DNA from 4 places in the Staphylococcus sp. Ze2 genome. Region 3 is predicted to be linked to each of the others. Evidence: riboswitches for the same ligand, from Rfam matches in the RefSeq annotation. Region 3 holds a riboswitch; each other region holds the start of a gene.
What was found. A riboswitch is a leader RNA that binds a small molecule or an ion and turns the genes downstream of it on or off. The one in region 3 is predicted to bind S-adenosylmethionine.
Positions count from the first base shown of each region.

Region 1 (3,218 bases), 310 kb from region 3:
AGACTACCGTAAGTCTAACGTCACACAAACCGTTGTCTAAAAACATTGATTGTCTTTCTATTGTTGTATTAGAATGAATTTACTGTTTTTAGCTTTTGAGATGAGAGGGTGGGGAAATGGGAAATGAGGCACACGTAACTTTTAAACAAGGTGTAAAAGAGTGTATTCCTACTTTGTTAGGTTATGCTGGTGTTGGTCTGTCTTTTGGAATTGTTGCAGTAGCTTCAGGCTTTAGTATGTTGGAAATTATTTTACTTTGCTTGCTAGTGTATGCGGGTGCGGCACAGTTTATTATTTGTGCACTTGTTATTTCAGGCACGCCCATATCTGCAATTATATTGACGACATTTATTGTGAATTCAAGGATGTTTTTATTAAGTATGACGCTTGCTCCAAGTTATAAAAATTACAGTTTATTAAATAGAATTGGTCTTTCTACATTAGTAACTGATGAAACATTTGGTGTAGCCATTACGCCACATTTGAAAGGTAAAAAGATTAATGATCGTTGGTTGCACGGACTAAATATAACAGCATATGTTTTTTGGACATTTGCATGTATTATTGGTGCAGTCTTTGGTAAATACATACATCAACCAGAAGCATTGGGATTAGATTTTGCGATTACTGCTATGTTTATATTCTTAGCTGTCTCGCAATTTGAATCGCTTAGACGTTCAAAGATCAATACTTATTTTGTATTGATTATATGTGTAATTGTAATGATGCTTAGTTTAAGTTTGTTTATGCCTTCATATTTAGCTATCATATTAGCTTCAACTATTGCAGCACTGATTGGGGTGGTGATGGAACGATGACAACGACGATACATATGCTAACAATCATCGTGCTATGTGGCGTGGTAACGTGGCTAACACGCATTATTCCATTTATTTTGATAACTAAAATAAAGTTATCTGAACGTGTGATTAAATGGCTTTCATTTATACCGATTACATTATTTACTGCTCTAATTATCGATGGATTAATAGAGCAACAAGAAGGAGTGATGGGTTATACCATCAACGTGCCATTTCTAATTACGATGCTCCCGACTATTGTCATTGCTGTGATATCACGTAGTTTAACAATTACTATAATTAGTGGCATTATTATTATGGCGGTGTTACGTTGGGTATTTTAGACAATCCTATTGAAGTAAGTTATATTATCCGTTAAACTATAAATAATTAGAAAATTAAGATATTTCAGATTATATTATCATTTTAATTTTATCTCAATTTATGAGTTTATCTTTAATACAATTAAAATCAAATCTTATTTCGAGAAGCTGAGGGACTTGGCCCGTGGACGCTTCAGCAACCGGCTTATAAAGTACGGTGCTAATACCATCGATACACTCGAATGATAAGTACTTTTAACTTCTTACTTATTTTATGAGTGAGGAGTTTTTTTACTAAGTAGGAGGTAAAACATGACGAATTATACGGTTGATACATTAGAACTAGGGCCATTCACAACAGAGTCAGGTGAATTCATCTCAAACTTAAAGTTACGTTATGAACATGTAGGGTTAAAAGGCCAACCACTTGTAGTGGTTTGTCATGCTCTAACAGGTAATCACTTAACGTATGGTACAAATGAAAACCCTGGATGGTGGAGAGGAATTATTGACGGCGGTTATATGCCTGTAAATGATTATCAATTTTTGACATTTAATGTTATTGGAAGTCCTTATGGTTCAAGTTCTGCATTAACAGATGCAAACTTTCCTAAGTCACTAACGTTAAGAGATATTGTGCGTGCCATAGAATTAGGTATTGAAACATTAGGTTTCGAAAGGATTAATATATTAATCGGTGGTTCGTTAGGCGGCATGCAAGCAATAGAATTATTATATAATCGTAAATTTAATGTTGAAAAAGCAGTGATTCTCGCAGCTACAGATAAAACGTCGTCCTACAGTCGTGCGTTTAATGAAATAGCAAGACAGGCGATTCATTTAGACAATAAAGAGGGCATGAGCATTGCAAGACAGTTAGGGTTTTTAACATACCGTTCGTCTAAAAGTTATGATAAACGCTTCTCCCCAAATCAAGTGGTGACTTATCAAAAACATCAAGGTAATAAATTTATGAATCATTTTGATTCTTTATGCTATTTAACACTCCTAGACGTCTTAGATAGTCATGATGTAGATAGAGGACGTAATGATGTAGATGAAGTATTTAGTAACCTGGACACTAAAGTAATGACGATGGGCTTCACAGATGATTTGTTATATCCAGATGATTTAGTTTGTGCCGTGGGAAATCGTTTTAAATATCACAAACATTTCTTTGTTCCAGATAACGTAGGTCATGACGGTTTTTTACTGAATTTTAATGATTGGGCTCCTAATTTATATCACTTCTTAAAAGTATATAAAATTAAAAGAAAATGATTTAACAACGCTATTATATGCGTTTTTAGGATGTAACTATACGACTACTTTCGATAGGGGAGACTGACGTATAGTACATCTTTTTTTATACAATCATTGAAGATGTGATGACGTAAAGTGACGCTAAAGTAGTAGCGTTAGAAAGGGAATATTGTGAAGTGCTGATTAATTCAATCATTTATACGTTTATAAATAGGAAATTATAGTATATCGTTAACTTCTGTATTTGGATTGCCAATAATTGTATAAAAGTTTTAAAGAGGTTAAAATAATAGTTATAGTCAAAAATAGTATGGGAGTGGCGAATTTGTTTTCAAAAATATATCCTAAAGTAACTGTGCTTAGTATACTAACTCTAATCGTAGTGGCTTTAGCTTTACATATATTACCTCCGTTAGGCCTGGTGTTAGGTATCTTTGCAACAATTCCAGGCATTATCTTATGGCATAAGTCTATTGAATCATTTGGTTTAACAGCAGTCATTACAGTGGTATTAACAACATTATTAGGTAATATATTTGTGTTGAGCACCATGGTCATCATACTCTTAGTGAGTTTTGTTATCGGCCAATTATTAAAAGAACGTACATCTAAAGAACGCATACTTTATATCACAACTACATATATTAGTATGTTCTCGTTAATTGCGTTTATGGGACTACAAACGTTTGATAAAATACCAAGTTCTACAGTTTTGATGAAACCAGTGAAAGATTACATGCATAACGTTGTTTCTGGAATTGCGGGAAGTGCAGAATATAAGCAAATGCTTGAAGAAGGCTTCCGCCAAATGTCAGTTCAGTTACCAAGTTAT
Region 1 is NZ_CP183486.1:312,376-315,593, forward strand. Features, by position in the region: gene ACM591_RS01255 (AzlC family ABC transporter permease) at 117-818, shown strand; gene ACM591_RS01260 (AzlD domain-containing protein) at 815-1,144, shown strand; SAM riboswitch class I at 1,276-1,375, shown strand; gene metX (homoserine O-acetyltransferase MetX) at 1,436-2,404, shown strand; gene ACM591_RS01270 (DUF2232 domain-containing protein) at 2,697-3,218, shown strand, end outside.
Region 1: it holds a riboswitch for S-adenosylmethionine, as region 3 does, so the genes downstream of both, metX (homoserine O-acetyltransferase MetX) here and ACM591_RS02560 (MetQ/NlpA family ABC transporter substrate-binding protein) in region 3, are expected to answer to the same signal.

Region 2 (3,218 bases), 370 kb from region 3:
TTTGGCCAAAAAGAAGTGTTAGGTAGAGCAGGTCAACCGGTTGAACTTTCAGGTGTGTATGTACATTTAGCAGCTGAGGAATCAAGTTATACTACAGGACAAGTTTATGGCGTGACAGGTGGTACTCAATTAGATTAGAATTGATGAAGTAACGATACAGTAATTTGAAAATTAGTGTTATAATGTTTCGGCGATACTAAGTATAAGGAGGAAAGGATAGTTTAATATCCTACCTCCTTATTTTTGAAAGGAAAGGTAATCATTTATGAAAAAATTTAAAGCAGACGCTTTAACAAAAAAACAAAATTATAAATTATTAAGTGGAAGTGTGATACCTAGACCCATCGCATTTGTTACTTCTCAAGATAAAGATGGGCATTTAAATGCAGCGCCGTTTAGCTTTTTTAATGTTGTTAATAGTGCACCTCCAATGATTATGATTTCTACAGGGCGTTCTGAAGGAAAGCGAAAAGACACTTCTTTAAATATTGAGGAAACGGAAGCGTTTGTAGTACATATTACAGATGAAGCTACAGTCGAACAAATCAACAATACTGCAGCACCGTTGTCCCGTAACCAAAATGAATTAGAAAGAACAAGTTTGAAATGTGTTGACTCTGAATTAATTTCAGTACCTGGTATCGAACAAGCTAAAATTCGAATGGAATGTAAGTTAGATAGAATTATTCCACTAGGTGATCCACAAGAAGGGTCCGATTTAATTATAGGCGAAGTAGTCATGTTTCATATTGATGAATCAGTTTATTTTGAAGATAGTAAAATAGATGCTGATGCGCTTAGTGCGGTAGCTCGTTTAGCTGGTAATGATTACGCTTCTTTAGGTAATAAGTTCACTATCGAACGTCCGATGAAGTAAATATAAAGCAATTAAATGAATTGTATAAGCTATATAAAAATAGTAGATGTTGAAGGGATTAGACAATGAAAGCATTAATAAAAATTGTTTTCTGTTTAATCCCTATTTGACGAATTACAATTAATACTGTACTGTAATAAAATAAAATAAAATAATAACTTATCAAGAGAAGTTTAGGGACTGGCCCGGTGATACTTCGGCAACATGATAATGCGTGTGCCAAATCCAGTAGCATAATTTATGCTAGAAGATAAGAATGAATCGCAGTTTACTCTTTCTTCTTAATTTAGAAAGAGTTTTTTTATTTTTAAGGCTTAAAAATAACAGAAGGTTGGATTCTGTTCTAATATTTAGGAAAGTTGGTTATGTATGGAGGAAACGAAAAAAGGTAACGCTTGGGCTTTGATACCTTTAATCATATTTGTTGGTATGTTTTTAGGTGTTGGTATAAGTACAGGTGACTTTACAACAATGCCACTCAATGTAGCTATATTAGTTGCTTCTATTGTTGGCTTAGTGTTAAACAGAAAAGAATCATTTCATAAAAAAGTTGAAGTTTTTACAAAAGGTGCAGGACATTCCAATATTATTTTAATGATGCTAATTTTCTTATTAGCAGGTGCCTTTTCTCAAACGACAGAAGATATGGGTGGCGTGCAGTCGACGGTTAATTTAGGGTTATCATTAATACCAGAAAATTTAATTATCGTTGGACTATTTATAATATGTATGTTTGTATCATTATCAATGGGGACGTCTGTTGGGACGGTAGCTGCTATAGCGCCAGTTGGTTTTGGTTTAAGTCAGGCTACAGATGTTTCAGCGGCAATCACAATGGCTACTGTTGTTGGTGGAGCTATGTTTGGCGATAACTTATCGATGATTTCTGATACTACTATAGCTGCAGTACGTACTCAGAAAACGAAAATGAGTGATAAATTTAAGGTGAACATAAAGATTGTTTTGCCTGGTGCGATATTTACTATTATTGTGCTTTGGTTTTTAACAAATGGTGCACATATAGATGTAAATAAAAGTTATGATTATGATCTTGTTAAAGTAATTCCGTACTTATTTGTGCTTATCTTAGCATTAATAGGTATAAATGTAGTTATTGTATTAATCGGAGGTATTGTACTTTCTGCAATAATCGGTTTAATCTATGGTTCATTTGGATGGACAGGTTTATTAAATTCTATATCAAAAGGTATAATCGGTATGGAAGATATAGCGATTATTGCATTGCTCATTGGTGGTTTAGTTGCGCTGATTCAACATAATGGTGGTATTACTTGGTTATTAAATTTTGTGCGCAGTAAAGTGAAATCTAAACGTGGTGCAGAACTAGGTATTGCTGGATTAGTCAGTGTTGCAGATATATCAACAGCAAATAATACTATTTCTATATTAATGGCAGGGCCGTTAGCAAAAGATATTTCAGAAGAATATGATGTAGATCCACGTAAATCGGCTAGTATTTTAGATATGTTCGCAAGTTGTTTTCAAGGGATGTTGCCATATAGCCCTCAATTGATTGCTGCTGCAGGTGTGGCGTCTATATCTCCATTTGAATTAGTTCCTTACGCAATCTATCCGATGATACTAGGTGTTTGCGGACTTATAGCGATTTTCTTCAGATTACCTAGGTTAGATAAAAAGTAATTAAGATATATTAAAACATTAAGATCAAATTGCGAATTGATTTTTAAGCTCTAATTAGAGTGTTGAAATTACATGCTAATAAATATGAGGTAGAAGGTATTTGGAAATTGTTGTTGTTCATTGTGTTATTTAATACTAAGTAATTATAATAGAGATTAAATGAGTCCGGGATATAAAGGTTTCCCGGGCTCATTCGCTATTTTAAATAAACAGTATGTTAATAGAATATGCTAAGATAAATATAAAGTTTATTTAGTAAAATATTCAATATAAATGAAAGTTTTGACGTTTACTGACTAATAGCGATAAAATAAGGTTGTTAAAGCTTTATAAATATGAAAGAACATCACTATATTTACTTTATAATTGTTTAGAAGTATAGTGTAATGCGTTAGAATAGTAATAAGAGTGAAAGTAGGTGAACAATCGATCGTGGGTAAATACAATGTAGAAAATGAAAATGTTGAAATTCGTCTTGAAAGATTATTTAAGGTAGAACCTGAATTATTATACCAAGCTTGGACAGACCAACGTTTTCTTAAACAATGGTTTATGACAACTGAAAGAACAAATAAAACTATTGAAGTAACTGCTGAACAAAATGGAAAGTATAAAATTGTTGATGTTCGTAAGGGTAAGGAGAATATAGTGCAAGGTACATTCGCTTCATTAACACCTT
Region 2 is NZ_CP183486.1:988,918-992,135, forward strand. Features, by position in the region: gene ACM591_RS04220 (SDR family oxidoreductase) at 1-138, shown strand, start outside; gene ACM591_RS04225 (flavin reductase family protein) at 266-877, shown strand; SAM riboswitch class I at 1,034-1,134, shown strand; gene ACM591_RS04230 (Na+/H+ antiporter NhaC family protein) at 1,247-2,539, shown strand; gene ACM591_RS04235 (SRPBCC family protein) at 2,972-3,218, shown strand, end outside.
Region 2: it holds a riboswitch for S-adenosylmethionine, as region 3 does, so the genes downstream of both, ACM591_RS04230 (Na+/H+ antiporter NhaC family protein) here and ACM591_RS02560 (MetQ/NlpA family ABC transporter substrate-binding protein) in region 3, are expected to answer to the same signal.

Region 3 (3,218 bases):
TCTCTCTAAATATGATTTACGTTTGGGCCGAACTAAAAATGTAACATGCTTGCCAGCCTCAGCTAAGCGACCACCAAAATAACCACCAATTCCGCCAGCACCTAGTACTAATATGCGCATCTACAACAGCTCCTTAAAATATGTATAGTATATTTAATCTCTATATACCACTTTTCATTTCTTTCTACGCATTGAAAATTAAAATTCTTAGCTTTAATGTCTATCTATACTATCTATTTATATTATTGTAAAATGTTTAAAGTAAATAAAAATTGTACAATGTAAAAGTATGTTGTATATGAATTTTTAGGAGGATACAATGACATTTAAAAATGAAAAGAAATATCGATGGAAGGATATTAACGGGAAAGATTTTTTTCTACCAATCATTTATTTAGCTAGTAATTTTATATTATCAATTATAATTTTAGTTATATTATGGGCAATTAATATAAGTTTAGGTGATAGGTACTTTAATGATGGAATTGATTCGTCGAGTTCCATTGCTTTGTTAATGGAAATTGCTGTATTTATATTTATCATGCTTATTTGGATATTGTTTCATAAAAATAGTTATAAAGTTGAATGGAAAAGTGGATTCAATAATATTAAAAAATACTGGAAACTTATTGTTGTTACATTTATTGTTATGTTTATATTTAAATTAATTTTTCCTGTATTAGTTGATGCGTTTGCACCTGAACAATGGAAGTTTGAAGAAACACAAAATGACTTATTGGTTCAACAAATGTTTAGTACACCATTCTCAACGGTGCTTGCGTTCTTTTCTATTGTAATTATTGCACCGGTTACTGAAGAATTTCTCTTCCGACACTTGGTAATTGGGGAATTAGGAAAGAAACTGAATTTTATAGTGATGTCAGTAATATCTGTATGTGTTTTTGCATCTCTACACGTAACAGAAGCGCAATCGCCATTAGAAATTGTTATGTATCTCGTTATCGCTATGGGGATTGTATTTATTTATTTAAAAACACAACGCAGTTTAGCTACTGCTATAGCATTGCATGCATTAAATAATTTTATTGCATATGTAGCAATGGTTCTTCTGTAAATATAAATAGCTTTAAGAGATTGTTTTGTTTCACATGGAACAGAATTGATTTAATAGACGTATTATTTAGAATTTTCTAAAATTTCGTTGACTAAACATGAGCATAATGCTAGGATAAAAACAATGCAACTACATATTGATTTACTCTTATCAAGAGAGGTGGAGGGACGTGCCCTATGAAACCCAGCAACCATCGTTATACGAAATGGTGCTAATTCACAAAAAGTTATCTAACTTTTAGAGATGAGAGAAGGTTTATACTTTCTCTTATAAAATTAAGAGAAAGTATTTTTTTATTTAGTTTGAAATTTAAAAATTCATGAGGAGTGAAATAAATTATGAGGAGATTAATTGTTTTAGGCTCATTATTAATACTAACCATCGTGCTAGCGGCATGTGGCAATTCAAATGGTAAAGATACGGACAAAAAAATAACAATTGCAGCTTCACCAGCTCCACACGGTGAAGTATTGAAACATGCGAAAGAAGAAATGAAAAAACAAGGATATGATTTAGAAGTTAAAACAGTAAATGATTATAAAGTACCTAATAAACTATTAGATAAAGGTGATGTAGATGCCAATTTCTTCCAGCATACGCCATACTTAAAAGCAGAAAAGAAAGATCACAATTATGATATAGAAGAAGTTGGTAAAGTATTTACTACACCTATGGGTGTTTATAGTAAAAAATATAAAGATATTAAAGATATTCCAAAAGGTTCAACAATATACGTTTCTAACAATCCAGCTGAAGAGGGTAGATTCTTATCATTCTTTGTAGATAAAGGATTAATAAAGATTAAAAAAGGTGTTAGTATAGAAGACGCAAAATTTGAAGACATTGTAGAAAATAAAAAAGATTTGAAGTTTAATAATAAACAAGGGGCAGAATTCTTACCTAAGACATATGAAAGTAAGGAAGGTGCTGCAGTTATTATGAATTCAAACTATGCGCTAGATAATGGGTTAACGCCACATAAAGATGCTATCATTAGTGAAACTGAGTCATCACCGTTTGCGAATATCGTTGCTGTGAAAAAAGGACATAAAGATGACGAAAAGTATCAAGCACTTATAAAAGTACTACAATCTAAAGACATGAAGGAATTCATTAAGAAAGAATATGGTAAAGATGTAATTCCGTATGAAAAATAAATGATTATGAACACATATCAGTAATGAAAAAGGGGTGTAGTGTATGTCTAAACTAGGCATTGTTGGCTTAGGAAGAGTAGGTAGTCAAGTTTTAACAGATGTACAATATTTGAATTTATTTTCAGAGATTGTTTTGGTTGATAATAAAGATGAAATTGCAAGTGGAGAAGCTCTTGATCATAATCATTCACAAGGATTATTTAATACTGCACATATCAAGATTAAAGCTGGAGATTATCAAGATTTAGCAGATGCTGATTTTATTGTGGTTGCTGCGAGTGTACCAACAGATAAAAATGATGGCGATCGTACATTATTAGCACAAGGCAATCATGACATTATAAAAAATATTATGAGTCAAGTTTCTAAAGTAACGCAAGATGCAATCATTATTTTGATTTCTAACCCCGTGGATTCGATGGTATATTTTGCTAATCAAGTAGATTATCCATCAAATAAAATAATTGGAACAGGAACAGCTTTAGAAAGTTCAAGGTTCAGGACAATTATCGCTCATCATTACCACATCGATCCAAAAAATGTTGAGGCATTTGTTATTGGAGAACATGGAGAACATGCAATACCTGTATGGAGTAAAGTTCGTATTCATGGTATGCCCCTAACAGAATATGAAGCGTTAAGCAATAGTCCAGAAATTGATAAAGCGCATATAACATCTATTATTAATGAGGTATCTATGGATGTCTTTTATCAAAAAGGTTGGACTAATGCTGCTATCTCAAGAGTTACAACCTCATTGATACAAACGATTGCGCTGGGTCAACGTACTATTATTCCACTGACTTCAATCAGTAAAGAATATGACTTAACGGATGGTGCATTTAGTTTACCTACGTTAGTTGATTGCTCTGGTATAGTTCAGAGATTTGAAATAACGCTAGATGAACATGAATTACAACAGCTTAAGGAAGCTTACGAGTATATTAAAGAGACTATCCGCACATCTGAAAAATAAAATAAAAAAT
Region 3 is NZ_CP183486.1:618,656-621,873, forward strand. Features, by position in the region: gene panE (2-dehydropantoate 2-reductase) at 1-120, opposite strand, end outside; gene ACM591_RS02555 (CPBP family intramembrane glutamic endopeptidase) at 320-1,075, shown strand; SAM riboswitch class I at 1,220-1,325, shown strand; gene ACM591_RS02560 (MetQ/NlpA family ABC transporter substrate-binding protein) at 1,414-2,232, shown strand; gene ACM591_RS02565 (lactate/malate family dehydrogenase) at 2,276-3,208, shown strand.

Region 4 (3,218 bases), 780 kb from region 3:
AAACATGTAGAGAATGAAGGTTCTGGCTCAGTTACGCCACGTTCTGTACCGGCTAATTTAGCAGTGAATCCACTCAAGAAATGATACATTGCTTGATCTTTGGACAGTTTTGAAATAGGTGGTAAAACACCGAAAGCATCTGCAGTTAAGAAAATAATTGTATTAGGATGAGCCGCTTTAGATGGGGTTACAATATTTTCAATATGGTCTATTGGATATGCTGCTCTAGTGTTTTCAGTGTATTGATTATCATCGAAGTCAATGTCACCATCTTCATCTACAACAACATTTTCTAAAATAGTACCATATTTAATAGCGTCATAAATTTGAGGTTCTTTTTTATAAGAAAGGTTAATTGCTTTTGCATAACAACCACCTTCTATGTTAAAAATACCATTTTCATTCCAACCATGTTCATCATCGCCAATTAGCTTACGTGTTGGATCCGCTGATAGTGTTGTTTTACCAGTGCCAGAAAGACCAAAGAATAAAGCAACGTCACCTTTGTCTCCAACGTTAGCTGAACAGTGCATGCTCATAATGTTATCTTTAGGTAGTAAATAGTTCATTACGGAGAAAATACCTTTTTTCATTTCACCAGCGTATTCAGTCCCGCCAATGAGGATGACTTTATGTTTGAAAGATGTGATGATAAATGTTTCTGAGTTTGTGCCGTCAATCTCTGGATCGGCTTTAAAATGAGGTGCTGAAATAATTGTGAAGTTTGGTTTGATTTCTTGCGCTTCTTCTTTTGAGCTAGGGCGTATAAACATATTTTGAGCAAATAGATTATGCCAAGCTAATTCATTTACAACAGTTAATTTTAATTGTGAGTCGTGATCACTACCGGCATAACCGTTGAATACATATAGTTCATCTTTTTTGTCTAAATAGTTTAGTACCTTATCATATAAATTTAAAAATGTTTCTTCTTCAATCGGTTGGTTAACGTTGCCCCAGTCAATATCATCTCTATAAGATGGCTCATTTACAATAAACTTATCCTTTGGTGAACGACCTGTATATTTACCTGTTCTAGCGTTAATTGCACCTAATTCGGTGAGTTCTCCTTCATCATTATCTAAAATCTTGTTATACAACTGTGTTGTAGATAATTGAAATAATGAAGATTTTTTGTCTAAAATGCTTTCAATTTTGTTTGTATAAGTGTATGTATCTACAGCCATACTAATCCCTCCAACGCTATTTAGTTATTGTAAGCCTTTACAATTACAGAGTATAACACATATATATTAATAGTCCATACCAATTTAAAAGGAATTTTAAATAACCATTAATAAATGTAAAATTGACATTATATCGTTGATTCTGTACTATAGGACTTAACGGATTCTCTTATCCTGAGTGGCGGAGGGACATGGACCCAATGAAGCCCAGCAACCTCTTCTTAATAGGAAGAAAGGTGCCAAACCGTTTGCAGACAAATATCGTCTGAACGATAAGAGCGAATGGACGTATAAGGCCTTCTCTCTATTTATTGATAGTGTAGAAGGCTTTTTTAATGAGCTCAACAGAGAGAGAATTTTCGTAATTTAAAAACTAAAGGAGCAAATTATGACTTACAATAGAAGATTATTCACTTCAGAATCGGTAACAGAAGGACATCCAGATAAAATAGCGGATCAAGTATCTGATGCTATATTGGATGAAATATTGAAAGATGACCCAAATGCACGTGTTGCTTGTGAGACGACAGTAACTACTGGCATGGCGCTTATTTCAGGAGAAATATCAACAACAACATATGTTGATATTCCAAAAGTGGTTAGAGAAACAATTAAAGAGATAGGTTACACACGTGCTAAATACGGTTACGATAGCCAGACAATGGCAGTGTTGACGGCAATTGACGAACAGTCACCAGATATCGCTCAAGGTGTCGATACAGCTTTAGAGTATCGTGAAGATGCATCAGAAGAGGAAATTGAAGCTACTGGAGCGGGTGACCAAGGTTTGATGTTCGGTTATGCTACAAACGAAACGGATACTTACATGCCGTTACCAATTTTCTTATCACATCAACTTGCTAAACGCTTATCAGATGTACGTAAAGATGAAATATTAAATTACTTACGTCCTGATGGTAAAGTACAAGTAACTGTTGAGTATGATGAACAAGATCAACCACATCGTATTGATACAATTGTCGTGTCAACACAACATGCCGAAGATATCGAATTAGCACAAATTCAAGACGATATTAAAAAACATGTCATTTATCCAACGGTACCCGAAACACTTTTAGATGAGAATACCAAATTTTATATCAATCCTACTGGTCGTTTCGTTATAGGTGGGCCACAAGGTGATGCTGGGCTTACTGGACGTAAAATAATTGTTGATACATATGGTGGTTATGCACGCCATGGTGGGGGATGCTTTAGTGGTAAAGATCCGACTAAAGTAGACCGTTCTGCTGCATATGCTGCACGTTATGTAGCGAAAAATATCGTTGCTGCTGAATTAGCAGACAAATGTGAGGTGCAACTTGCATATGCTATTGGTGTAGCTGAACCTGTTTCTATTTCTATAGATACATTTGGTACAGGAAAAGTTAAAGAAAATGAATTGGTTGAGGCAGTTAGACAACATTTTGATTTAAGACCAGCTGGAATTATTAAAATGTTAGACTTGAAACATCCTATTTATAAACAAACTGCTGCATACGGTCATTTTGGTCGTACAGACGTATTATTACCATGGGAAAAGTTAGATAAAATTAATTTATTAAAAGATACAGTTAAAGCTTAACTAGAGTAAAAATATTTTTAGCTTTACTATCGAATACTATATGTTTATCTATTATAATTAAGTTACTGAACACATAAAGGAGCGTTTTTTGTTATGAATTCATTTGGACCATTAGAGATTGGTTTAATTGTGGCAATTGTTGTAGCAGTAATTTGTTTCATTTTATTTATCATTGCTTTGAAAAGTAAAAAGAAAGCACAACAAAAGGTAGAGGAACAATACAAAACCAGAGAACAAAAACTAAGCGACGAGCATGAGGAAGAATTAGAAAAAGAAAGAATTGAAAATAAAAAAACAGTAACAAAGCAAAAAGAAGAATATAATGCTACAGTTAGTTCGAAAAATAGAGAAATTGATGCATTAAAATTGTTCTCTAAAAATCAAAGTGAATATGTAACTGATATGAGACTTATTGGTATTCGAGAAAGATTAGTAAATGAGAAAAG
Region 4 is NZ_CP183486.1:1,400,787-1,404,004, forward strand. Features, by position in the region: gene pckA (phosphoenolpyruvate carboxykinase (ATP)) at 1-1,187, opposite strand, end outside; SAM riboswitch class I at 1,354-1,466, shown strand; gene metK (methionine adenosyltransferase) at 1,576-2,772, shown strand; gene ACM591_RS06510 (nuclease-related domain-containing protein) at 2,866-3,218, shown strand, end outside.
Region 4: it holds a riboswitch for S-adenosylmethionine, as region 3 does, so the genes downstream of both, metK (methionine adenosyltransferase) here and ACM591_RS02560 (MetQ/NlpA family ABC transporter substrate-binding protein) in region 3, are expected to answer to the same signal.